DNA from 4 places in the Paraglaciecola sp. 25GB23A genome. Region 2 is predicted to be linked to each of the others. Evidence: predicted binding sites of a transcription regulator. Region 2 holds the regulator's gene; each other region holds the start of a gene.
What was found. The regulator sigma-54, encoded in region 2, starts transcription at its own class of promoters, with help from an activator protein. The targets are predictions, from matches to a motif close to GTTGGCACGNNNNTNGNNT.

Region 1 (6,136 bases), on a different contig from region 2:
TCAGTGTAAAAATTGATTGAGCGCTCAAGGTTGCCCACGCGCAACATAGTGTGAAGTAAACGCATAATGTGTCCTTTGGTGTTAATTTAATAATCGCTTAGCATCGCATTTTTAATATATTTTTGCGACCTAAGACGCATGAATCGACTCATACTCTTGGTATTTTTACATTAGGTTTGTGACAATCTAAGGTCAGCGTTAATCAACGTTTATATAAATATTCAGAAGACGCAGAGAGTAACCATGCTCTGCGTCAAATATAGCCCAGAAACACTGATTAAAATGATAATACCGCTGCCACTAAACCAATTAAACCGCCAAACACGCCGCCCCATACCACTAACCAACCTAGGTGCTGTTGAATCATTTTTTGCACGATTTCTTTAACCATTTGTGGTGTCAGTTCGTTTAGGCGTTGCTCAACAATATTGCTAATTTTAACTTGCATTTCATCTTGGACGTCGGCTTGTTTAAGTTCATCAGTAATTAAAGCCATAAAGGCCGGATCGTCGGCAATCTCTTGTAAAGACACCAGCATCTTATCCATAAAGGGTTGTTTGAGAGGTTCAAGGGCTTGTACGCCACCAAACATGCCGAGCATTTGACCAAATGACGAGGCTTGGATCACTGCCACCAATGAATCAAATGTGGGGGCTAAATCAACTTTCTCTAAAATAGGTTTTAAATTAAAACTCTTAGACTGGCCGCTATCAGCCATAAAACGCTGAATATTTTCGCTGGTAAAAAACTGCTCCATGATGAGATTACGGATGCCGTTTTTAAAATCTTCAAAGTGCTGCGGAATAACCCCAGAGCCATACAAACCAGGCACTTTTTCAAACAACATATGCACGGCTAACCAATTGGTGATGGCACCCGACAGGGCAAACAAGCCCACAGTTTTTACCATGTCATTATTTAGCCCAAAGCCCAACAAGGTTAAAAACAAGGCTAATCCGTTGGTGATAATACTTTTATTCACTCTCTTCTCCGTATCCATTTTTTCAAACAGATATTAATTCAATTACAAGGACAAATTTTAGCCGCGAATGCTAGCGCAATTCGTCAACAAATAGCAGTCAACTCAACATATTATTTGTAGTAAAAAATTCAAGCACTAACTAAAACTTATTTGTTGATTAAGGCTGTTAGTTAGCTAACTGGGGGTAATTATGGCATCGATTCAGATCTTAGACTTGAATGTTGGAAGCATAAATAGATTAAGTCACGACAGATGTCAGGTGCAATCTTTGTTAGCAAAATTAGTACAGGCTCACTCGGGGCGACTGAATTCAGTCGACCACGGCAGTCTCAACAGGCGCCAAGGCAAGTTTGATGATACCCCTAGCCAGATCTCCAGTAAAAACAAACTATCTGCAGAACAAATGCCCATACGACAGTGCTGTCGTATAACTTAAATATCTTTTTGTAATTCGGTCGTCTCTGACTGCAAAAAAACCGCATGTTTTTTGAATCTATTTTGTAAATTTCGGTGAGCATTTGTGTATAAAAGTGCTAAAAACTCCGCAAGAATGTGTCAGGATATTTTACACTTTCTGCGAGGTTGACGATTAACCACTGGTCGTACCTCGGTTAAATATCAATCATTTTCAATTCTTTATAAATACTGTCAAAAAAATGGCACTTATCTTGATAGGTTCTGCCGAAGCAAATATCGCTGCTTGTGTAAGTAATCTGTCTCCATCCGCCTCTAGGCGACACGTTTGCTCTGCGATGGCCGCACATTAAATTGGGGCTGTGACACTATAAGGATTTTGGCATGAAAACAAAATTTATTGGCTCACTTGCAGCGTTGGTTACTGTCTGCACTCTGAGTCCTCCCGCACTGGCCGACTTGGTCCCTGCAGGCATATGGAATGGAACTGTCGGCTTGAGTGTCGATGGAATTGGTGGTAACGGCACAGGTACAATTGGTAATGTTCAGGCAAGTATCCCTGTCACTGCCACAGTATTGCAAGCTTATCTTTACAGTGCTGGTACGCCGTACCCTTTTTACCCCAATAGCCCCCAAACGCTGGCTGACTATAATAATGCAGGTATTACCCTCGCGGGCCAAGCGGTAAACAATTTTGATACTTTGGTGGGCGCTACCAGTACCCGAGCCGATATTGGTCAATGGTTCACTGCTCGCGCTGACGTTACTACTCTTGTTCAATCTTTACTCGGCGGCGGACCTGATTATTCTTGGGCCGTGGGTGAGGGCTCAATAACAAATCGACTAGACGGTGAGATACTGGCTATTGTGTACAGTGATGCTAGTTTAGCTGTTGGCAGCGTAGCATTATTAGACGGTGGACAAAACACGAGTGGTGAAACGACAAATGTGTTCTTCGGTTCCCCCCTTGATACTAGTTCACCTACTTTCGCGGCGGAATTAGGTTTAGGAATTTCATTCAGCTGCTGCGGTCAGGCGTCTAATGTCAGCATTAACGGAAATTTATTGTCTAGTAATGCTGGCAATTTTGATGATGGCTTGGATCAAACTGACGGGAGTCTTATCACTGTTGGTGGTTTAGGTGATACAGCTTCTAACCTTCAGAGCTACGCAAATGATGGGGAGCTTTACGACCTGTCGTCGTTTCTTAATACTGGCGACACGAGCTTCTCGCTTTTCACCAGTAATCCTACTAATGATGACAATATTTTCTTCGCCAGTCTCTATCTTAATGGTGAAATAAGCGGGATAAATAATCCGCCACCTCCAGGAAATCCTGTACCAGCACCCGGTACGTTATTGCTGATGGCGGCAGGTCTTGGACTGATGAACCTGACCCGTCGTAACAAAAAAATCTAACATTCTTGTCAATACACAGTTGTGTAAACAGCGTCACTTCGTGGCGCTGTTTATTTTTTCATGACTCAGCGTTGATTCACATTAATACTAGTCGTACTACTCTAGCTCTGTTAAAAGTTTCTTCGCCGCATCAACTTCTGGAAATACTTCACTGATAGCAAGTGCTTGTTGCAAGGCTGCTGTCGCTTCAACGTTGTTTCCGATTTTGGCATAGGCAAAACCGAGTCGATACAAAGTACTCGGACGGGGCGTTCCTCTTGTTGTAGCCTTCTGCAAGGCCTGTACGGCAAGTTGATTTTCTCCGCGCGCAATGTAAACCGAACCGAGTGTGTCATACAGATTCGCTGAATCTGGCGAAATTTCAATGGCTCTTTTAATCCATCGAAGTCCATTATCTAGCTGTTCATGGCGCTCAACGGCCATCCATGCGAGATTGTTGTAAGCGTTATAAAAATTTGGATCTAAGTCGACAGCTTTTTCATATGAGTCTTCGGCTAGTGCCCATTTTTTCTGTGTGTAATAAACGGTCCCCATATTGAATTGTGTCATCGCATTGGTCGGTTCAAGCTTTGCGACGGTTTGATAATCGACAAGTGCCAACGACAATTCACCTTTTGCTACATGCACGTCACCTCGCTCTAGCATTGCAGGCACATAATTTTTACTGACCTTAAGCGCTCTATTGAGAGCGATAAGCGATTCGTCAAACCTGCGTTGGGATGCATACAAGCGCCCTAGAAGGTGCAAAGGTAAAGGGTTTCCTTTTGCGTTTTGGGCGGCCAAATTATATTGATCTATTGCAGATTGAATATCACCTTGTACCGCCAGTGAGGCCGCCAAACCTAAGTGAGCAAGTACGTGATCTTTCTGCAGACTAATGGCTCGACGATAGGCACTCTCAGCCTTCTTGGGGTCATTTAAACCTTTTAGGTAAGTGTCGCCTAAATCTATATGTAAACGTGGTTCTTTAGGAGTGATTTTCAGGGCTTGTTTAAAGCTAACTTCAGCCTCTGCAAAATTACCTTGAAGGAACAAGTAACGACCCATGGCGCGAAATGCGATCTCATTTTCAGGTTCTATTGCTATTGCTTTTTCGAGCAAGGGCTCGACCAGCGGCCACTCTTGTCGATGCATCGCTACTTCGGCTAAACCTATATAGGGTTCAGCTGATTTCGGATCAATGTTACCCGCTTCATCAAATGTTCTCTCTGCTAAATCCAGAGCACCTTCACTTAAAGCCTTGTATGCCAATGTTAGGCTATCCGCTAGAGGGCCTGAAACAATAGACTTGGCAGGGGGATTATCACGCAGAATAAGTATCGCTTGCGCTGTTGGTACAAAAAATAAAATCGCGCTAGAGAATGCAATAAATAAAAGTATGGTACGCGACAGCCTAAACATATTGACACCCTCATAGCGTTAAAAAAAGAACATTCTTATATTGATAGTTTATAAAAATAATCTCTTGGCTAAAACCACCTAGTCGAATTTAGCATATGTTAGATATTAACTCTTAGGTGTTGATTAGACCGCGTGTTAGCTAAAACAGACCATTTTTCGTAACCAGCAAATATGTTGCCTCATATTTTTACTATTTGCACCTCATTGATATCATTTATAACAAGGATAAACTGAAATTTTAGTTAATGATTTTTGCTAAAAAAGCTCAATGATGTGCGCTAGTAAATATACTCAATCGTTTTTTGACTGTTTGTATAAATATCAAAGGGTAAAAATTTCAAAATGCTGTTTGTCACGTTGATTACATGTCTAAACAACAACCGGACGGCTTAAAATTTAAATCCAAATAAGTTTATTTAGTCAGCAAAGAGTGCCTAGTACAATTAACGGGTGAGGTTCGTTCAATCCGCTACGCAATTAATATTCGCGAGTAGGGCACTTTTGAATGACGGACTCTGCCTTTTGGGGCTCGATAAATATAATATTTCACTTGTGCTTAACTCCCACAGAAGCTAATCGCAAAATAACTTTTCCTCTGGTGGAAAACTATAAACCCAATTGTGTCAATCCGGGATGGTCATCCGGGTGTCGACCTGTTGGCCATTGAAATTTACGTTCATTAGCCTTAATGGCTAAATCGTTAATACTGGTGTGGCGCTGGGTCATTAAACTGCCAGTTTTCGTTACCGTGTGAGCGAAACCAATTGCCGTTAATGTCTTGCCATTTGTAAAACAATCGCAATGAAAGCCTATTTTTTTAGATACACGACAACACATTTCATCGTCTCTGTTGGCTTCGGCTTAGTCCAACAGAGGCAATTCAGCAACTTGCTGGTGTTTAAAAAAACCAGCTTGTAGGGTTTTCAACAGGACGTTCTTCATCAAGTGCTTTCATACCTTTGACTGCGCGAACAATTAGCCAAATTACCCAAAATAAGAAGATAAACCATCCAATCAAGATGACAAATAAAAGTGTTCCTAAGAACATATAAAACGCCCCAATCCAAAAGGTTCTAATCTGGAATTGGTAATGAGTTTTTAGCCAGTCAGGTGCATCATCTTTGTTAATGTAAGCCATGACCACACCAACTATCCCTGTTATGCCAAAAACCAAACCCACTAAATAAAGTATATAAACAAGTTTAGCGGTGTCTTTACTTGGCTTTTTGCTTTGTGTTACTTCATTCATCTGTTAACTCTCCTTTAATTGTGATGAATTTCCCCTCGATAGCTTAAGGGATAAATGGCCGTCATTCTATCAACATAACCATATGTTTGCTTTGAATGAGTCTTTTTTGCCTATGTTTATTGCTATTTTTTGTTGCTACTGGCAAACCATCTTTGTAGTTAAATGCTGCCTATTAGCGGCGGCATTCCATCTTCGGGTACGCCTTGTTAGCACACCCTGTTTTTTGTTTTTTTGCCGAATTATCTCTGATTAAACGGAACAATGTATCTTCACAGTTGCGGGCCAAATAGCTGGGACTCTAAAGTCCCTCGCCCGGCATCACGGGCAAGTGTGACGCATTTCTGTTACCCTTGGTGAATTCAAAAGCGCACTAAAATGCTTAAAAATGGCGTGCATGGGTGTCGTCATAGCGCTGCTTTTTGAGCCATTTTTTACTTTATACCCTCAAAATTGCACGAAGCATTTTATCGCTAAACATCAAAGGAGAGCCAACAATCATTCGAAAAAAAGCTAAAGATATACCCTGCGAGCCTGAGCACTGTATTCAGGTACGCGGTGCACGCGTGCACAACTTGAAGAATATAGACATTGATTTACCGCGCAATGCACTGGTGGTTTTCACAGGCATCTCTGGCTCGGGAAAGTCTTCACTGGCCTTTGGTACCTTGTTT
Region 2 (6,136 bases):
TTTATTTTGTTTCGAAAGAGGGTGCAGACGACGGGTTTCACTGAACCGTTTGACTAATATGTCATCACTCGCATCGAGATAAAGAATTGTCATATGCCAAGTGGATGGCAGATAATCGAGTATCTCCACCAAATCATTCGGGTCTTTGGGTAAGTTGCGTACATCGATACTGACAGCCACTTGATCATACTCGTCAACCACAGTGTGAGTCAGAGTGGGCAATAGATTGACGGGAATATTATCGACACAATAATAACCGAGATCTTCCAATGCTCTTAAGACAACAGATTTGCCAGAACCAGAACGGCCACTAATAATAATCAGTTTCATATCAGTTCATCACCTTAAATAATTCTTCATCGCTTTGAGCTGCACGCATTCGATTTAAGGTGTCTTTATCAGTGAGTTTTGCTGCAATAACTGACAAGGTTCCAAGATGTTCATTCGCCTGTTCTTCTGGAACCAATATTGCGAAAAAGATATCAACGGGTTGTTTATCGATTGCATCGAATTCGATGGGCGTATCATTGGTCATAACCACAGCAACCACTTTTTTGAGATCTTTTAAACGGCCATGTGGCAATGCAATTCCATTACCGATACCGGTACTGCCCATTTTTTCTCGGTTCATTAAACTGGCGAGTATCGTGGCCTGATCAATATCGACAATATGCTTACTCGCGATATTGCTGATAAGTTCGAGGATCCGTTTTTTACTGGTACCCTGCACTGCACATAAAGTGCAGTCAGGGTGAAGAACGTCTTTAATTTCCATTATTTACTGAGTCACTTAATGGCGTTTAGCTTTTTCCTTGTGCTTAATCACTTGTCTATCAAGCTTATCGATTAAAGCATCAATGGCGGCATACATGTCTAAATGTTCAGCATTGGCGAAAACTTCTGCGCCACTAAGGTGAAGGGTTGCTTCAGCCTTCTGATTCAGCTTTTCAACATTTAAGATGACATGTACATTATTAATATGATCATAGTGTCGTTCAAGTTTAGTAAATTTTGAATCGACATAATCGCGTAGTGAATCGGTAATTTCTAAATGATGACCAGTTAGGTTTATTTGCATATCGCCTCTTCCTTTTTTAATTTGCCTATAAAAGACTCTTACGTTGGTTAGACGGAGGGATCAATAAAGACTCCCTATATTTTGCTATTGTTCGCCGAGCCACGACTATGCCTTGGTCAGCCAACAGTTGAGCAATCTTACTATCACTCAGAGGTTTACTGGGTTTTTCGGCTGCGACTAATTTTTTAATCAATGCCCTAATTGCTGTTGAGGAGCATTCTCCTCCCACATCTGTGGCAACATGACTAGAAAAGAAGTACTTGAGCTCAAATATACCTCTGGGGGTATGCATATATTTTTGGGTTGTCACACGTGAAATAGTTGATTCATGCATATCCACCATTTCTGCGACATCATTTAACACCATTGGTTTCATCATTTCTGGACCATGTTCAAAAAAACCAATTTGCTGCTGTACAATGCAATTGGATACTTTGAGTAAGGTCTCATTGCGACTTTCAACGCTTTTAATAAACCATTTGGCTTCTTGTAAATGCGAACGGATAAATTGACTATCAGTACTATTTTTTGTGCTCTTGCTCATGGCCGCATATTGCTGATTGACATTGAGCTTGGGCAAACTGTCAGGGTTGAGTTCAACCATCCAACGGCCATTTTTTTTAGTCACGGAAACGTCAGGGATTACATACTCGGGTTCGCCGACAATAAGCGCGCTACCCGGCCTTGGATTCAGAGTTTGCAGAAGTCGCATTGCTTCACGCAACTCATCTTCTTTTAGACGAGTCTTACGCATTAAGGTACGGTAATCTTTGCTACCAATTAAGTCACAATAATCGGTAATAAGCATCTTGGCTTCAGCTAACCAAGGTGTTTCGATAGCAAACTGATTTAATTGGATCAATAAACATTCTTGCGGACTGCGTGAACCAGAACCGATAGGGTCAAACATTTGAATGCGTTTAAGTACACACTCCACTTCATCTAGTTCAATTTCTTCATCGTACAAACTAGCGAGGACTTCGTCCGCACTAATAGTCAGGTAACCTGACTCATCAATAGAATCAATAATGGCCATGGCGATAGAAATATCTGTATCACTAAAATGCGTGAGGCGCATTTGCCATAACAAGTGTTCTTGAATATTGTCGGTGGTTTCTCCCTGAAAAACTTGGTCGTCATCAACACTAAAGCTGCTTGAGGACATAGAGGGAGCTGATGACGCGCTAATGTATTCGTCCCAGGTGCTATCTAAGGGCAAATCTTGAGGAATATCATTGTTTTGTAATGCATCCCCAGTCTCAATAGTTGCAGCATCCACTTCGACCCGGTCGTTTGAGCCATCAGAACCAAAATTAGTTTCTAAAGCACTATCACCGGTGGGATTTTCGAAGGGGTCAGTTACTTCTAATAATGGGTTAGAATCTAAAGCCTCTTGAATTTCTTGTTGTAAATCCAAGGTAGAAAGTTGCAATAGCCTAATCGCTTGCTGCAATTGAGGCGTCATCGTGAGTTGTTGGCTAAATTTTAACTGTAAAGAGGGTTTCATTTACTTCTTATGCTTAGTCCGTTGGGGTTAATTTAACCGTGCGAAATATCATGCCATGCCATAGCTTTACTATAGCCTGAATTGCTCACCAAGGTATACATCTCTTACACGTTGATCACTTAATACTTCTTGTGAGGTTCCGGCAGCAATGAGTTCACCATGGCTGACGATATACGCTTTTTCGCATACATCGAGGGTTTCTCGCACATTGTGGTCAGTGATCAGCACGCCTATACCTCTATCGCGCAAATGTTGGATAATCTTTTTGATATCATTAACCGATATGGGATCCACTCCAGCAAAAGGTTCATCCAATAAAATAAATTTTGGCTCAGCCGATAAGGCCCTTGCTATTTCAACCCGACGTCGTTCGCCGCCTGACAAACTCATGCCTAAGCTGTTGCGAATATGATTAATATTAAATTCATCTAATAGTGCATCAGCCTGCATTTCTCTTTGTTCAGTTGAGAGCTCTTTGCGCGTCTGTAGTATGGCCATTAAATTTTGATATACCGTTAATTTGCGAAAAATTGAAGCTTCTTGCGGTAAATAACCAATACCTTGCCTAGCGCGCACATGCATTGGTTGCAGTGTGAGTTCCTGTTGGTCGATAAATATTTCGCCCTTATCTAAGGGGACCAAGCCTACAATCATGTAAAACGTGGTTGTCTTGCCCGCCCCATTAGGGCCGAGTAAACCAACAATTTGCCCAGACGATACTTCTATACTGACATCCCGCACTACTTGACGTGATTTGTAGGATTTTGCCAAATGGGTCGCTTTTAGAATGGCCATTATGGTTGTGGATCCTGTTCAGGAATGGTTTGGGTTTTGCTGTCTTTAGCTTCGGGCTGTAAAATCGTTATAACTCGGCCACTACCTTGGTCTTGACCTTGTGCCATGATTTGCTCAAGTTCCATGTTAAAAATAATCGAGTTGCCTTTGACACTACTACTATTTTGTTCTACTTCAGCATTCCCCTCTAGAGACAAGGTCCGTGTTTGGCGGTGATATTCAATTTTATTGGCTGTGGCATGCACCATTTTGCCATTTTCCTGACGTTGGGAATATTTAGCGGGTGAGCCCATCGCCACAAACACTTCTTTATCTTGACCTTTGCTGGCATCAATCTCCATTTCATCAGCTTGCAGCACCAATGAACCTTGAGTGATAAGGACACTGCCTTTGTAAATTGACTTTTTGGCAATTCGATCCAAGAACGATTGCTCAGACGCGATTTCGATGGTTTTAGAAAAATCATCTTTACCAGCATAACTTATGGTTGAATAACCAACCGCAAGGCTGATACTAATGCCTAGTAGTAGGTTGGAAAACGGTTTTAACATGATCAAATAACTCATATTGTTGGGTCTCAAGGTTGGCCTTAAAACCATTGCTGTTAATGACATAATTGGGCCCAGTGATATTGACATATTGGTCTGAGCTCATGGTTTTGTCACTTAAATTTATTTCTACAAACTGAGTATTAACCTTCTGAGCCAGATTATCGTCGTCAACACCTGATATTTCGACGTCTGTCTCAAATTGCAAACGTTGATCGTCGTACAAAGTACCTTCATTTGCGGTGATGTTCCAAGGTAGCCCCGTCTCAGAAAACAGCTTATATTCAGGGCGTTTAAACAAAGTAAAGCCCAGTAAATCAAAGTGCTCCATTTTCTCAGCGGAGACCTGCTGACTCATTTTTCCTTCTTTATCATACAAGGTACTTCGCATAGTCAGTGCTTGATAATTAGGCACCCATGCTTCTTCAGTTTGAGCTTTAGGCTTTATTTCTTCTTCATTCAACCAATTGGGAACACTTAAGCCGAGCGCTAATAGAAATAATAAGCTGATGCAAAGTGTTACTCTATTCATATGCTAGCACCATAGTTGGCATTCAGTTTACCTTTTGCCAGTAAAATTAAATCGCAAATTTCACGCACAGCCCCAAACCCACCACTATGTTGGGTGACATAAGTGGCTTGTTGTTTAACGCTGGGATGGCCATCGGTCACGCTAAAACATAAGTCGCTTAATTCAAACATGCCTAAATCAGGAATATCATCGCCCATGCTGGCAGTATATTTAGCTGAAATATTGAGTTCTTTCTGCAATTCAGCCAAAGCTGAATGTTTGTCTTCACAACCTTGAATAATATGTTTCACGCCAAGCGCAGTCATGCGCTGTTCAACGATATTGGAACGTCGTCCGGTAATAACTGCTACCTGCACACCAATACTTTGCAAGGCCTTTACACCGTATCCGTCTCGCGTGTGAAAGGCTTTGAGTTCTTCGCCCTGTTGTCCAAGGTAAATACGGCCGTCTGAGAATATACCGTCGACATCACAAGCTAGTAGCTTCACGCGGGAAAATAATTTCAAGGTATTCTGTGATAGTGGCCCATACAAGGTATCTATTGATGCCATTAAATAATTCCAGCCTGTAATAAAATTTGCATATTAATTGCGCCGATGGGATGTCCGGCAATATCTACCACAAATAAGGAATTAATTTTCCTTTTCTCCATGATTTTTAACACTTCTGCTGCCAACATACTAGCCGGAGCCGTCACACTATTTATGGTCATCACGTCTTTTATGGCAACGTTATGTACGTCAATTCTGGCGTCTAATACTCGACGTAAATCACCGTCAGTAAAAATACCGATCAATTCACCCTCGTCGTTAATAATACCTGCCATACCAAGGCCCTTGCGAGATATTTCTAGCAAAACTTGGCTTAAGGACTGATTGGGAGTGACCAAAGGTAATCGTTCGTCAGTGAGCATTATTTCATTGAGAGTTAACAATAATTTACGACCCAAAGAGCCACCAGGATGAGATAGGGCAAAATCATCACTAGTGAAACCTCTTGCATTTAATAGCGCAACCGCCAAGGCATCGCCCATCACTAAGGTGGCTGTGGTACTAGAAGTCGGTGCTAAACCCAAAGAGCAGGCTTCTTGTTGCACTTTTATGCATAAGTTAACATCAGCATAACGGGCTAGGGTATTGGACGCGCTGTTTGACATGGCTATGATGGGTACGCCTAAACGTTTAACCACAGGTAATAAGGCTAATAATTCAGCCGTTTCGCCAGAATTAGAAATAGCCAATAGGATGTCTTGTTCGGTTAACATGCCTAAATCGCCATGATTGGCTTCGGCGGGATGCATGAAAAAAGCGGGCGTGCCGGTACTGGCCAAAGTAGCCGAAATTTTGTGACCTATATGACCTGATTTGCCCATGCCGCAAACCACTACTTTTCCCTTGCAAGCCAATATACGTTCGCAGGCAGCGACAAAGTTTTGGTCAATATACTGACTTAGATCAGCAATAGCCTGTTGCTCTATAGCGATAACGCTTAAAGCGGATTGTTTGAAATCTCGATTAGTTGCTTGCATGTCGATTAACCAAAAAGAATGATTTGATAGGCAACAAAACAAGCCACTAAAGCGAAACCTTCATAGCGGTTTATTCGGCGTACACCTCTAAAATTAAAGCTCAAGAGTATGAGTACCACATTGAGTCCCAGCATAATATAAATGTCCC
Region 3 (6,136 bases), on a different contig from region 2:
GCAAGACCAATGTTACAACCTGCTTGTTCTAGCGCTACGGTAGGGCAAATACCTGACGCCAGCAACATGTTTGAGCTGGGACAATGTGCAATGCCGACTTTCGCTGCACCGAGACGCTTGATCTCTGCAGGATTAAAATGGATACCATGGGCAAGCCAAGTTCGCTCATGCAGCCAGTCACAAGATTCTAAATAGTCTAAGGGGCGCATACCGTATTTTTTCAAGCAAAACGTATTTTCATTTTCTGTTTCGGCTAAATGGGTGTGCAGTCTGACATCGTTTTTTGCGGCTAATTGCGCGGTATCTTGCATCAGTGTTTTGGACACAGAAAACGGTGAACAAGGGGCTAAGGCTATTTGAATCATGGCCTCATCAGATCGGTCGTGAAACGTGTCAATCAAGCGTTGACTATCTGCTAAGATCAAATCTTCTGTTTGAATGACTGAATCTGGTGGAAGACCACCTTGACTCTGGCCTAAACTCATTGAGCCGCGAGTTAATGTAGCTCGACAGCCCAACACCTTGAGCGCTTCGACTTGAATATCGATACCATTTTCAAGCCCCTTAGGAAATACATAATGATGATCGGCCACCGTGGTGGTGCCTGATAACATCAGTTCTAAGCCAGCAAGCTGAGTCGCCGTATACAGCATCTCAGGGTCTAGGTTTTTCCATACCTGATACAAAAAGGTTAACCAAGGAAACAAAGGTTTATTCAGGGCGCCCGGAACACAGCGGGTTAAGGTTTGGTAAAAATGATGATGGGTATTGATCAAACCCGGTGTCATAACCAGATTACTGCAGTCAACATAATGGTCAATACTTGTCTTGGGCGTTTGTCCACTGGCCACTAATTCAATAATAGTATTACCGCGAATGACAACGCCCCCTTTAGCATCCTCGTTGTTGGCGGTGAAAACGGCGGCCGGTGATTTAAGCCAAACGTTGGCGGTGGAAAAAGAAAGCATTGTGGTATTGTCCTTATGATATTTAACTTAAATGTCTTGTTGCTGGCTTGATGTTTTAGGTATGGCTAAGCTCATCAATATTGCACAAAAGCCCGCAACCGTGACAGAAGAAGATAGTATGTTTTTGGCTAATGGCGGCAACTGCGCTAGGGCGTCGGGCACCATCATTACCCCTAAACCTAGACCCATTGAGGTAGCAATAATTAAACTGCTGCGACGGTCAATCGGCTCAGTGGTTAATATTTTTACTCCTGCTACAGCAATGGTAGCAAACATCACTAATGTTGCCCCACCTAACACAGCTTTTGGCATTAATTGGATCACCGCACCAACCGCTGGAAATAAACCTAAAAGCACTAAAAATCCAGCAATATAAAAGGCGACATGGCGACTGGCCACTCCGGTCATTTGAATTACAGCATTGTTCTGGCCAAAGGTCGTATTAGGAAAATTATTAAATACCGCTGCTAACATCGAATTAATCCCATCAGCAAGGATGCCACCTTTGACTCTTTTGATATACAAAGGACCACTAATAGGTTGGCGGCAAAATAAACTATTAGCAGTTAAATCGCCGGCAGTTTCTATGGCGCTTAAAAAATAAACTAGGGCAATTGGAATAAACACTTCCCACTGGAAATCGAATCCATATTTGAACGGAATAGGCACACTGACCAGTGGTAATTCCACCATTGAGTCATAGTTGAGTAAGTCAAACCACCAGGCAATAACGCTGCCACTAAACATTCCAATAAAAATAGCTGAAAGTCTGAACATAGGAAACTTAGACGCATTAAAGACGATGACAATAAACAGCACAGTGGTGCCCAACAACAAATTTTCAGGTGAGCCAAAGTCGGCATAACCATAACCACCGGCTAAATCTGTCATGCCAACTTTTATTAAGGTAATACCGATGGTAGTGATCACAATGCCAGTCGTAAGGGGAGTAATAATACTTTTTACTTTGTCGATAAACCGACTTAGGCCTATTTCTACCAACGCGCCCCAAAATGAAATTCCAAACATGATGGCCAAGATATCGTCGTTAGAGCCGCCGCGCTCTTTGACCATAAACCCTGCAACCAAGAGAGCACCAATAAAGGTAAAACTGGTGCCTTGTACTGCAATTAATCCGCAACCTATAGGGCCAAAAGTCTTGGCCTGTATAAAGGTCGAAACCCCGGATACCATTAATGCCATACTAATTAAATAAGGGATCTCGGCTTGAAGATCTAGGGCATTGCCAATGATTAATGTGGGGGTAATAATTCCAATAAAACAGGCCATAACATGCTGAATAGCAGCGGTTATACAATGTGATATCTTGGGTTTATCGTGTAGTCCATACAATATTTCGTTGTTGTGCGGCATGTTAAGCTTCTTTTTATGGATAACTCTGATTAGCTAACTGAGAAAAGCGGCCAATCAGCGGCGTATTGCTAAGCTAAAGCAATTATTTGACCACTTAGTCAAGTTAGAAAAATAATAACTAAATTATTGATTAATATGGAAAATATATTTAAGTTGAATTTATTTTAGATTTAGAATTTCTTGCCAAAGCGCTAAATTAGTGCAGAGCCATTGATAAGCAAGATGAAACCTTGAAGACGCTTGAGTTAGCTTAAGAGCTAAGTGGCTAATTGACTGCTAAACTACGTGAAGAATTGTCACGTTATGGCACTGCTAAAGTGTTATGGTCGAGTCGGCACACAACAGGATTTAACTATTATGATGCAGTTGGAATCGAATTTAGTCTCAGTTGATTGGCTTGAAGAACATTTAGATGCACGCAATATCATTGTGCTTTATACCAGTATGGCTGATATTGCCACCGGTCAGGCTGAACCCGTTCCTAAGGGATTAATACCCGGCTCAGTTTGGTTTGATTTTGAAAATGTCTTTTGTAATAAACAATCACCTTACCCGCATACTATGGCCGATGAAGAAACCTTTCAGCGTGAAGCGCGAAAATTAGGCATCAATGCTAATAGTCATATTATCGTTTATGACAGCAAAGGTGTGTATTGTTCACCGCGTATTTGGTGGATGTTTAAAGCGATGGGACATGACAATGTGCAAGTATTGGATGGCGGTTTGCCGGCCTGGTTAAGTAAAGGTTATCCGGTAGATAATCATTTTTTAATCGGCAAAGACATCGGCAATTTTCAAGCTTTGGCTAAGCCGCGTAGTTTTGTATCAAGTGGGGCAATCGTTAAGCACTTGTCGAAAATTAGAGTGATTGACGCGCGTTCTGAAGGTCGGTTTAAGGGCACATCTCCAGAGCCAAGGCCCGGTTTGCGCTCTGGGCACATTCCCTCGTCGATAAATTTACCCTTTACCTTGTGTATCCAACAGGGGCACCTTAAATCTAAGGCTGAGTTAAAACAACTATTTAACGAGCGCGGCATCAAAGAGGGAGCCTATATCGTCAGCAGCTGTGGTTCAGGCGTGACAGCTTGTATTATTGCCTTAGTAGCTAGTGAATTGGGGTATGACAGATTGTCGGTTTATGACGGTTCATGGAGCGAGTGGGGCGCCAATGCAAAACTTCCTATTGCTGTCGACTAGCACTCAATGTGTTGTTTGCATAAACGCAGCCATTGCTTAGGCTGAAAACGCTTTTATATCGATTAATTATGCTGGTGCCCTCTTTAGATTAATAAGGCTAGAACGCAATTGTCCCTAGCCTTATTAAAAGACAAATAATCGCCTGCGCTTATTGGCCCGCACGATTACTTATCCAAACGCTGCGATAGGGGCTTAACACAATTTCCAGATCTTCGTGGCGAATTGCTTGGTCAGTGAGCAGATCAATCCAGTTATCGGTGCCGATAAGATTAATATCGCTCAGGCGCACCGTTTGTTCTTGATCAGAAATATTAAACACACAAAAAATACTCTGTCGACGATCAATACTTTGTCGCCAAAAGCCGAATATTTGTTCGCCTAGTTGCAAGGTGAACTGCACGGCATTGGGGTGAAAAGCGCTTTGTTTTTTACGAACACTAATCAAGTGTGACATGCGTTTTAACACTTTACTGTGCTGGCTATAGGGGCTGTCTAAGGCTTCTTTTAATGCATCATAATCCCATTTGTGTCGATTAATTGAGCGATTTTGACTGGTGTTTTTGAGCTTGTCATAGTCATTGTTAGTGCCTAATAGACTATGAATATACAAACCAGGAATACCTTCCAATGCAAACATAATGCTATGGGCACAAATAAAACGTTCCAAGCCCCACTTATCTTGCCCTTTAGTGGTACCTTGCAAAGCATCAAATAAGGCAATATTAATTTCATAGGCTTTTTGGCCGCCATTTTCGGCCATACGCCATGAAATTCGACCACCAAAATTCTGCATGGTCGTTACTAGGCTACTGAGTTCATCGTCACTCAATAGTCCTTCTGCAGGGCGCAGTCCTATACCGTCATGCGAAGCGATAAAATTAAAAAAGAAGGTGCCGTTTTGCGCTGGAGGCATACTACCTAACCACGCTTTAAGATGTCGGCAATTACCGGTGACTAAAGTATTAACCAATAATGGTGGAAGGGAAAAGTTATAGATCCCATGGGCTTCATTGGCATTACCAAAATAGGTTAAATTTTGGCGATTGGGTATGTTTGTTTCCGTAATGATAACGGCATCGGCGACAGCGTGTTCAATCAGGGTGCGGAGTAACCTAACAACCTCATGAGTTTCTTCTAAATTGATGCTGGGCGAGCCTAGCTTTTTCCATAAAAAAGCCACCGCATCTAAACGGAAGATACGAATCCCAGCATCAAGGTATTGACGCATTATCGAAACAAATGCTAATAAGACCTTAGGATTACGAAAGTCAAAATCCACTTGATCATGACTAAAGGTGCACCATACGTACTTTTCACCTTCAGCGGTTTCGGTTAAACGCAATAAGTCTGAAGTGCGCGGCCGAACTACTTGGGATAAATCATCAAGGGGCGAAGCAGTGAAGAAAAAGTCACTACCAGGCCCTTCACCTTTGATAAAGTTATTAAACCATGCACTGCGCGCTGAGCAGTGATTAATGACTACATCAGACATTAATCTAAAGTCTGTGCTTATAGCCTTGATATCATCCCAATTACCTAAGGCTTCATTGACGCTTGAATAGTCGATAACTGAAAAACCATCATCAGAGCTATACGGAAAAAACGGCAATATGTGCACGCTGTTGATCGTGTCTTGACAATATTGGCTAAGAAAATATTTAAGAGTTTTAAGAGGATGCAGGTTTTTTTGCTCAATACTGTCACCATAGGTGATCAGTACAATATCCTTTTGATCCCAGTTATTGTGATGTCGCAAAGGCACCTGCAACTTATCGCTTTGCTCGATGTTCATGGTAACGAGTAATTGCTCTACAATATCTTCAATAGGGTCAGCCAACGTGATGTCGGCATAAATTACACTTAAATGGTGATTTACCCGCTCTTTAAGTTGTTCAACTATGGATAACATGTATTACCTCAACCCGCTTGGAATTCATTTAGGTCTTGCTCAACCGCTTCTTTTAGTTTTTCAAGGACATCAGGCATAGCACTGACCACTCTGTTCCAACTTGGAATAAAAGGCGTTTCCATGGGATTATCTAAAAAGCTCTCTCCGGCCTTCATTATGTTTTGCGCGAATAACTCCACTGCTTTTTCTTCACTGTGGATATCAAGGGCTAATCCGTTCATGATTGCATCGTTGTGATAGGCTTCAACAAAGTCTAAGGCGATACGGTAGTAGGTGGCTTTGAGTGAGCGAAATAATTCCATACTAAAGGTTTCACCTTGCGTCGCCAGTTTACGAAACAGTGATTTGGTAATATCAATGGACATTTTAGACAAACCACCCTGATCATTATGAGCCGATAAATCTTGATGTTTATGATCATAAGTTTGGGCAATATCTGCTTGGCATAAGCGATTAGATGAATAGTTGCGATGCATCTCAGACAATACGCCTATTTCTAATCCCCAGTCGCTGGGTATACGAATATCATTGAGTACATCTTTACGAAACGAAAACTCTCCGGCTAATGGGTAGCGAAAACTGTCCATATAATCTAAATAGGCACTTGGCCCTAGCACTTTTTTTAAGGCTTTTATTAGGGGAGTCACTAATAAACGCGAAACACGACCATTTATTTTTCCGCCAGCTA
Region 4 (6,136 bases), on a different contig from region 2:
CGCCAACTTAAAATACGTCATCAATTAGCCGAGGTTTCTGCTTCTGCTGAGGTAGGGCTTGGTGGCAGTTTACAGCACCAACTCAATGTTAAAGCGCAATATTTTGAGCCCCAAGGCGGCGAGGTCAACCTAGTATTGTCCTCTAAAGGTAATCTGCAGCAATTGGAAACACAAGCCCATATTAGTGGCTTAATCCAAGCTGATATTGGTATTGAGGCTGATTTAGTATCGAATGCGCTGCCAGTAGATATAACTGTATCATGGCAAAATCTAACGTGGCCCTTGGTTAAGCAGGCAGGCGCGCCAGCGCAATTTGAATCCCTCCAAGGTAAATTACACATGGCGGGTAATTTGGATGGTTTAAAGCTGGTTGGGCAAGGTGCGTTAGCGGGCCAATCTCTGCCTGACACTTCTTTTAATTTGCAAGCCAATGCCGATCGACAAAAATTGTTGCTCGACACTCTATCTATTCAGACTTTAGGTGGGCAAATTATTGCCAAAGGCGCCGTGACATTCTCTGATTATCTTGAAATTGTTAGCAGCTTAGAGTTAAACCATATTAACCCCGGAGTGTTGCTGCCTGAGTATCAAGCGGATATTAATGGTCAATTGCACGCTAAGGTATCTAACCCTTCAGGTCAGTGGCGAGCAAAGTTAAGTGAACTGAACATCAATGGAATGTGGCGTGATTTCCCCTTAAGTATTGGCGGTAATGCGCAGATTGATGATTTAGCTAATGTTATGCTCAATAAATTTAGCATCAAAAATGGCGAAAATAGTTTAGTGCTTGATGGCAAATTAAGCGGCGATCGTAGTATTGATTTTACGGTGCAACTCAATGCCCCGGCTCTTGAACAGAGCGTTGCAGACCTTCAAGGTCGCTTGTCATTGTCAGCGCAAATTAGCGGTTCGTTAGAACAACCTGCTTTAAAATATACCCTAGAAGGTGAAAAACTGAGATTTGCAGATATCAATGTCAAAGCCTTTGATGGTAAAGGACAAGTCTTGTGGGATGAGTTAAAGCCCGTTTCTATTGAGCTAAATGTGCAGCAAGTTATTGGGGTTAATAATCAGATTGATGAGGTAAAATTTAGTCTGACGGGGAATGCCCAAGCCCATGAATTATTGCTTGATACTACCAGTAATAAAACCAATTTGTTGGCTCGTATCCAAGGGACGTTAGCAAACGATTCTTGGCAAGGTCGCTGGCTTGAAGGGCAAATAGAGTCGACTTATGCCTCTTTGACACTGGCTGAGCCTTTTACTATCTCTGCTAATTGGTTATTACAAGAGTACGCTATTTCCCCCCATTGTTGGCAGCAAGTTAATAGTGATTTGTGTATTAAGCAGGCCAGCTTTAGTGACAATCGGGTGCGTTGGGATTTAGCCTTGCACGAACTTAATCTTATTCCATTACTGCAACGTGTCGTTCCGTCTTTTCCTCCCATTGATTCGACCAGTAAGCTTAGTATGACCTTAAAAGGCGATTGGCTTTTAAGCGAGCTTCCCAGTGCACAAATACATGCGAGTTTAACCCCAGCAACGTGGCGCTTTAAAAATAAAAAAACCTTACAACTAGATATCAAGGAATTCACTCTCGACGGTCAAATATCGGAGCAAAATATCAGCGTTGGTATGGCTTTGTCTGGGCCGCAAATTGGCTTGTTGTCGCTAAATTTACAAGGAGAAGCAGGCAACTTTAGCGATCAACTTGATAGACCCATAACTGGCGAGTTGGCTCTGAGTAATATTAATCTAGCCCCTTTTAGAGTGTTTCTACCACAACTTGATAAGTTTGAAGGAAAATTAGCCGGCAATACGCAGATCACAGGCACTTTACTTGAACCCTTAGTGAACGGAGTGATCACCCTAAGCGAAGGGGCAGTGCAGGGCCAAGATATTCCTCTTATCATCAGTGGTGTTAATCAAACGCTTGAACTACAGGGCGACAAAGCGTCTCTAAATGGCAGTTATTTGTTGGGTAAAGGCAAGGGGTCGATAGTCGGGGAACTCGCTTGGCGGCCGCAACTGGTGGGTAAAATAAATGTAGCAGGACAAAACTTAGAACTTGATTATCAAAGTATGCTGCGGGCGCAAGTCAGTCCGAATATCGATATCCAGTTTTCTCCAAATGCCGTTAAGGTAAAGGGGGAAGTAGTTGTACCTTATGCACGATTTAAGTTGAGGACATTACCACAGGGAACAGTTTCGCCTTCCAAAGATGTAGTGCTTGTAGAACAACAAGCCGAGCTGGCGCAGACCGAACAATTATTGGATTTGAATATTGTGGTATCCGTGGATCCAATGCAGAGAAATGATGTAAAACTCGATGCCTTTGGTTTAACCACTGATTTACGCGGAAATATGCGTTTGGAAAATAGTAAGCTAGGCATGATTGCCAATGGCGATGTGCAATTAATTAATGGACGTTACCGCGCTTATGGACAAAACTTAATTATTCGTGAAGGTGATATTACTTTTAATGGCCCCTTGGATAGACCATTTTTGAATATTGAAGCGGTGCGTGATCCTAAGCTCACTGATGACGATGTGGTTGCTGGAATTCGAGTAGATGGCGCGGCTGACAGTCCTAAAGTAGAGGTGTTCTCAGAGCCAGTAATGGAGCAGCAACAAAGTCTATCTTATGTGTTAACCGGACGCGGTTTAGGCCAATCGAGTGGTGATAGCCAAGAAACCGTATTATACAATATGTTGCTGGGTTTTGGCTTAGGCCAAAGCGAAAACATGGTGACTAATATTGGCCAAAAACTAGGTTTCAAAGATGTCAATTTAGATACCAGTGGACAAGGTGAAAATACGCAACTCTCCGTTTCTGGATACGTTGCGCCGGGCGTGCAACTTCGCTATGGGGTAGGGGTGTTTAACACTGCCTCTGAAGTCGCTATTCGTTACGAATTATTACCACAACTTTACATTGAAGCGGTTAGTGGTTTGAGCAATGCTCTTGCTATTTATTATAGTTTTAGTATTGAGGGCAGTCAGAACAAAAAAATACTAAATAAAGACAATACTCAGTAAATTTACTCTTTTGGCCTGTATATTGCTGAAGATTGCTTAGTATTAGGGTAATTGAGTATAAACATGACGCAAAAACATCATATTAAAAACAGTGTGGTCGCCGCGCTTGGTCTGACTTTAAGCGGCTGTTCGTTGTTTGGTTTGGGAACGGCTGAGCACAACATAGCAAAGGCAAACGCCAACTCTGATTATCACGCTAATGGCACTGAAGCGATGCTTATAGCCGAACGCATCAGCTTACCTGCTAGTACTGAAGATAGTGTACCCACAGCCTTCACATCGAATATTCATTTTCAGATGTTAAATGACTACGTTGAACAAATGGCTATTGAGTTAAGCCTTGAACTGGTTAATCTCAAATTGGATTATCCCATTGCGGTGAGCTCATTTGTGCAACTAGACGCCTCACTCAATAACGCTGACAGCTTGGGTAATCAATTAGCAGAAAACTTTATCACGGAGTTGAGAAAGGTAGGTTTGCTGGTTAATGATTACAAGATCACTGGCAATATATTGGTGACCCCGAGCGGGGATTTCGCCATGAGTCGCGATCCTAATCAGTTAAAGTCACTGCAAAATATTGGCTATGTATTAAGTGGCACGATGGTAAAAAATGCCAAAGGTATGTTAATTAATGCAAGAATTGTCGGGCTTAGCAGTAATGTTGTGGTTGCAGCAACGTCAAAACTTATTCCTAATATCATGTTAAGAGAGTTTCAATAGAAAAGGCGCTTCACTATAGCGCCTTTACTGAGTTTAAAGTGATAAAACCCCTAGACGCTCACTGGCTACTGACCAATTTAATGCCGTCTTTTTGGCCACTGTTGTTAATTGATTGAGTGATGCTTGCTGGTAAAAATCCCTGAGCAGAACCCACTACCGCTTTACTTGATATACCGACAATGCGAGCATTGACCAATACCCCACCTTGATGTTTAGTCATTGTACCAAGTAACACATATTCTACGGGAAGTTTGCTGGGTAATTCTAAGAAATCACGGCTTAAGACAAAGTCACCGCTAGATGTGACTCGCACATAATCAGTGGTCTTAAAGTCAATAACAGGAATACCAAAGCGATGAATTTCATGAATAAAACTCTCGGCAATTTGATTGCCCAAGATATCGGCTTGTTCAAAATTACTGTCTAGAAAAACGAAACTGGTCACTGCCATTGGCGTTTCGGCATTAACATATTGCAGATTACTGACTAAGTCTTGCATCATGCCACGCACATAGTGATTTATATTATAATTTTTTGGATCAACATTATTAATATTGCTGTAATTGTTACCACTACTTTGCGCATTGAGTTGCTGTTTAAATTGGTTCTGAAACTTGGCGCTCGCTTCTAACTGACTCATGTCAGCATGTTTTTGCTCTGTAATACTGGCTTGGCCACTTTCTTGAAATAATACGCTATCGTTGTTTGAATCTGCAGTTAAATAACCTTCATTAGGTCCTGCGACACAGCCGCTCAGTGCCATACCTACCAGTATACTTAGCTTATGAATTTTCATTTAACTCTCCTAACAAATAAAACCGATGTGCATACCTTGCTGAGCAAGGTTTAGTTGTTTCGGTATTCAACTTAATATCGACTGCATGTCGCATAACTGGAGGTGTCATCATCGGCAAAGGCTAACCGCTAATGATGTTCCAAAGGCAATAGATTGCCTGCTCATTGCATGTTACCGCTGCTTAGTTATTAGTGTGACTTACTCAGCAGCGTAAACTCACTCGTTATCGGCAGCACGTCATACTAAATTTAGCAATTAAGATGCCAATAAGTGGAGAGAAACAAGATGTTAAAGGCGCTTAGGTGAGATGAAAAATAAACGTAAATGAATAAATCATCCAACTACCACCTTCATACTTGACTGCTTATTTTCAGCACGAAGTTATTCTTCAATAAACTCTTTACCGATTTGCAAATTACGGGTGGCGAGTTGAACTTCTTTTAAAAAAGTTAAAAGGGCAAAAATCAATAAAATTAAGGATATAGTAAATAAGGCAATAACTGCGTTACGAAAATTTATCTGCCACAAGTCACCCACAAAGAGGCACACAACCACGCCACAAACAAATAGTGCAGAGGCTACGCACAGACCTATCGCTCGGTTGATGAGGTTTACGCGCCGCCACAGGTTTTTAAGTTCTTTTTGCGACATTTCAAGGTAGGCAGGATTTTTAAGCATCATGATCCTACGTTCTATGATCCTTGCTCTATCAACAATACGTCCAAGTCGCCCCGACATCACATTTAAAAAGCCGGCTATGCCCGTTAACATAAACACAGGGGCTACCACTATCTGAATGATTTGGGCTAAATCAGTTGTTGATGAATCCATCTTTATATCCCGTTAGTTTAAAGGCTGTCTTGAGCTGGTTCTTCATCTTCAACTTTAACGGCCCATAAGTCATGGTCGTCGGCATGGATAATTTGTGCCCAGATAATATCACCGGGCTCAACATCAAATTCGTCGGTTAAATGCACGTTACCATCAATTTCAGGTGCATCAGCATAACAACGGCCTACTGCCCCTTCACTGGTTACTTCATCAATTAATACTTGGAATTCAAGACCAATTTTCGCTTGTAATTTAGCGGCACTGATCGCAGCTTGTTTATGCATAAAACGTTCATGACGTTGCTGTTTCACTTCTTCACTAACGGGGTCGGGAAGGTCGTTGGCTTTGGCACCATCCACATCTGAATACATAAAGCAGCCCACTCGATCAAGCTGAGCTTCGTCTAAAAAGTCGAGCAACATTTGAAAGTCTTCTTCTGTCTCACCTGGAAAACCAACGATAAATGTTGAACGAATAACTAAATTCGGGCAGATCTCACGCCACGCTCTGATGCGCTCCATGGTGCGTTCGGCAGCGGCTGGGCGTTTCATTAACTTAAGAATACGCGGGCTGGCATGTTGAAAGGGAATATCCAAGTAGGGCAATATTCGCCCTTCAGCCATCAAAGGCATAATTTTATCCACAGAAGGGTAGGGATAAACGTAATGTAAACGCACCCAAATGCCTAAATCAGCGAGTTTTTCACATAGGGTTTTCATGTCGGTTTTTACCGGCATACCGTTCCAA

Region 1: the regulator sigma-54 is predicted to act here: its motif matches at 1,638-1,656, upstream of ABKW31_RS02750 (PEP-CTERM sorting domain-containing protein).
Region 3: the regulator sigma-54 is predicted to act here: its motif matches at 2,512-2,530, upstream of ABKW31_RS06625 (nucleobase:cation symporter-2 family protein).
Region 4: the regulator sigma-54 is predicted to act here: its motif matches at 4,808-4,826, upstream of ABKW31_RS11955 (FlgO family outer membrane protein).

What each region holds. Positions count from the first base shown of each region.
Region 1 is NZ_JBDYKM010000001.1:630,082-636,217, forward strand. It holds gene gloA (lactoylglutathione lyase) at 1-65, opposite strand, end outside; gene ABKW31_RS02745 (DUF445 domain-containing protein) at 278-982, opposite strand; gene ABKW31_RS02750 (PEP-CTERM sorting domain-containing protein) at 1,781-2,815, shown strand; gene ABKW31_RS02755 (tetratricopeptide repeat protein) at 2,912-4,216, opposite strand; gene ABKW31_RS02760 (DUF1348 family protein) at 4,917-5,018, opposite strand; gene ABKW31_RS02765 (DUF4870 domain-containing protein) at 5,115-5,465, opposite strand; gene ABKW31_RS02770 (excinuclease ABC subunit UvrA) at 5,960-6,136, shown strand, end outside.
Region 2 is NZ_JBDYKM010000003.1:286,107-292,242, reverse strand. It holds gene rapZ (RNase adapter RapZ) at 1-330, opposite strand, end outside; gene ptsN (PTS IIA-like nitrogen regulatory protein PtsN) at 332-775, opposite strand; gene hpf (ribosome hibernation promoting factor) at 791-1,078, opposite strand; gene ABKW31_RS08550 (RNA polymerase factor sigma-54) at 1,104-2,585, opposite strand; gene lptB (LPS export ABC transporter ATP-binding protein) at 2,655-3,380, opposite strand; gene lptA (lipopolysaccharide transport periplasmic protein LptA) at 3,380-3,931, opposite strand; gene lptC (LPS export ABC transporter periplasmic protein LptC) at 3,894-4,460, opposite strand; gene kdsC (3-deoxy-manno-octulosonate-8-phosphatase KdsC) at 4,457-5,011, opposite strand; gene ABKW31_RS08525 (KpsF/GutQ family sugar-phosphate isomerase) at 5,011-5,988, opposite strand; gene ABKW31_RS08520 (calcium/sodium antiporter) at 5,994-6,136, opposite strand, start outside.
Region 3 is NZ_JBDYKM010000002.1:299,314-305,449, forward strand. It holds gene ABKW31_RS06620 (8-oxoguanine deaminase) at 1-968, opposite strand, end outside; gene ABKW31_RS06625 (nucleobase:cation symporter-2 family protein) at 996-2,342, opposite strand; gene ABKW31_RS06630 (sulfurtransferase) at 2,646-3,539, shown strand; gene ABKW31_RS06635 (alpha-amylase family glycosyl hydrolase) at 3,688-5,448, opposite strand; gene ABKW31_RS06640 (glycosyl transferase) at 5,457-6,136, opposite strand, start outside.
Region 4 is NZ_JBDYKM010000006.1:141,817-147,952, reverse strand. It holds gene ABKW31_RS11965 (translocation/assembly module TamB domain-containing protein) at 1-3,039, shown strand, start outside; gene ABKW31_RS11960 (FlgO family outer membrane protein) at 3,103-3,762, shown strand; gene ABKW31_RS11955 (FlgO family outer membrane protein) at 3,821-4,558, opposite strand; gene ABKW31_RS11950 (DUF2721 domain-containing protein) at 4,940-5,389, opposite strand; gene rimO (30S ribosomal protein S12 methylthiotransferase RimO) at 5,407-6,136, opposite strand, start outside.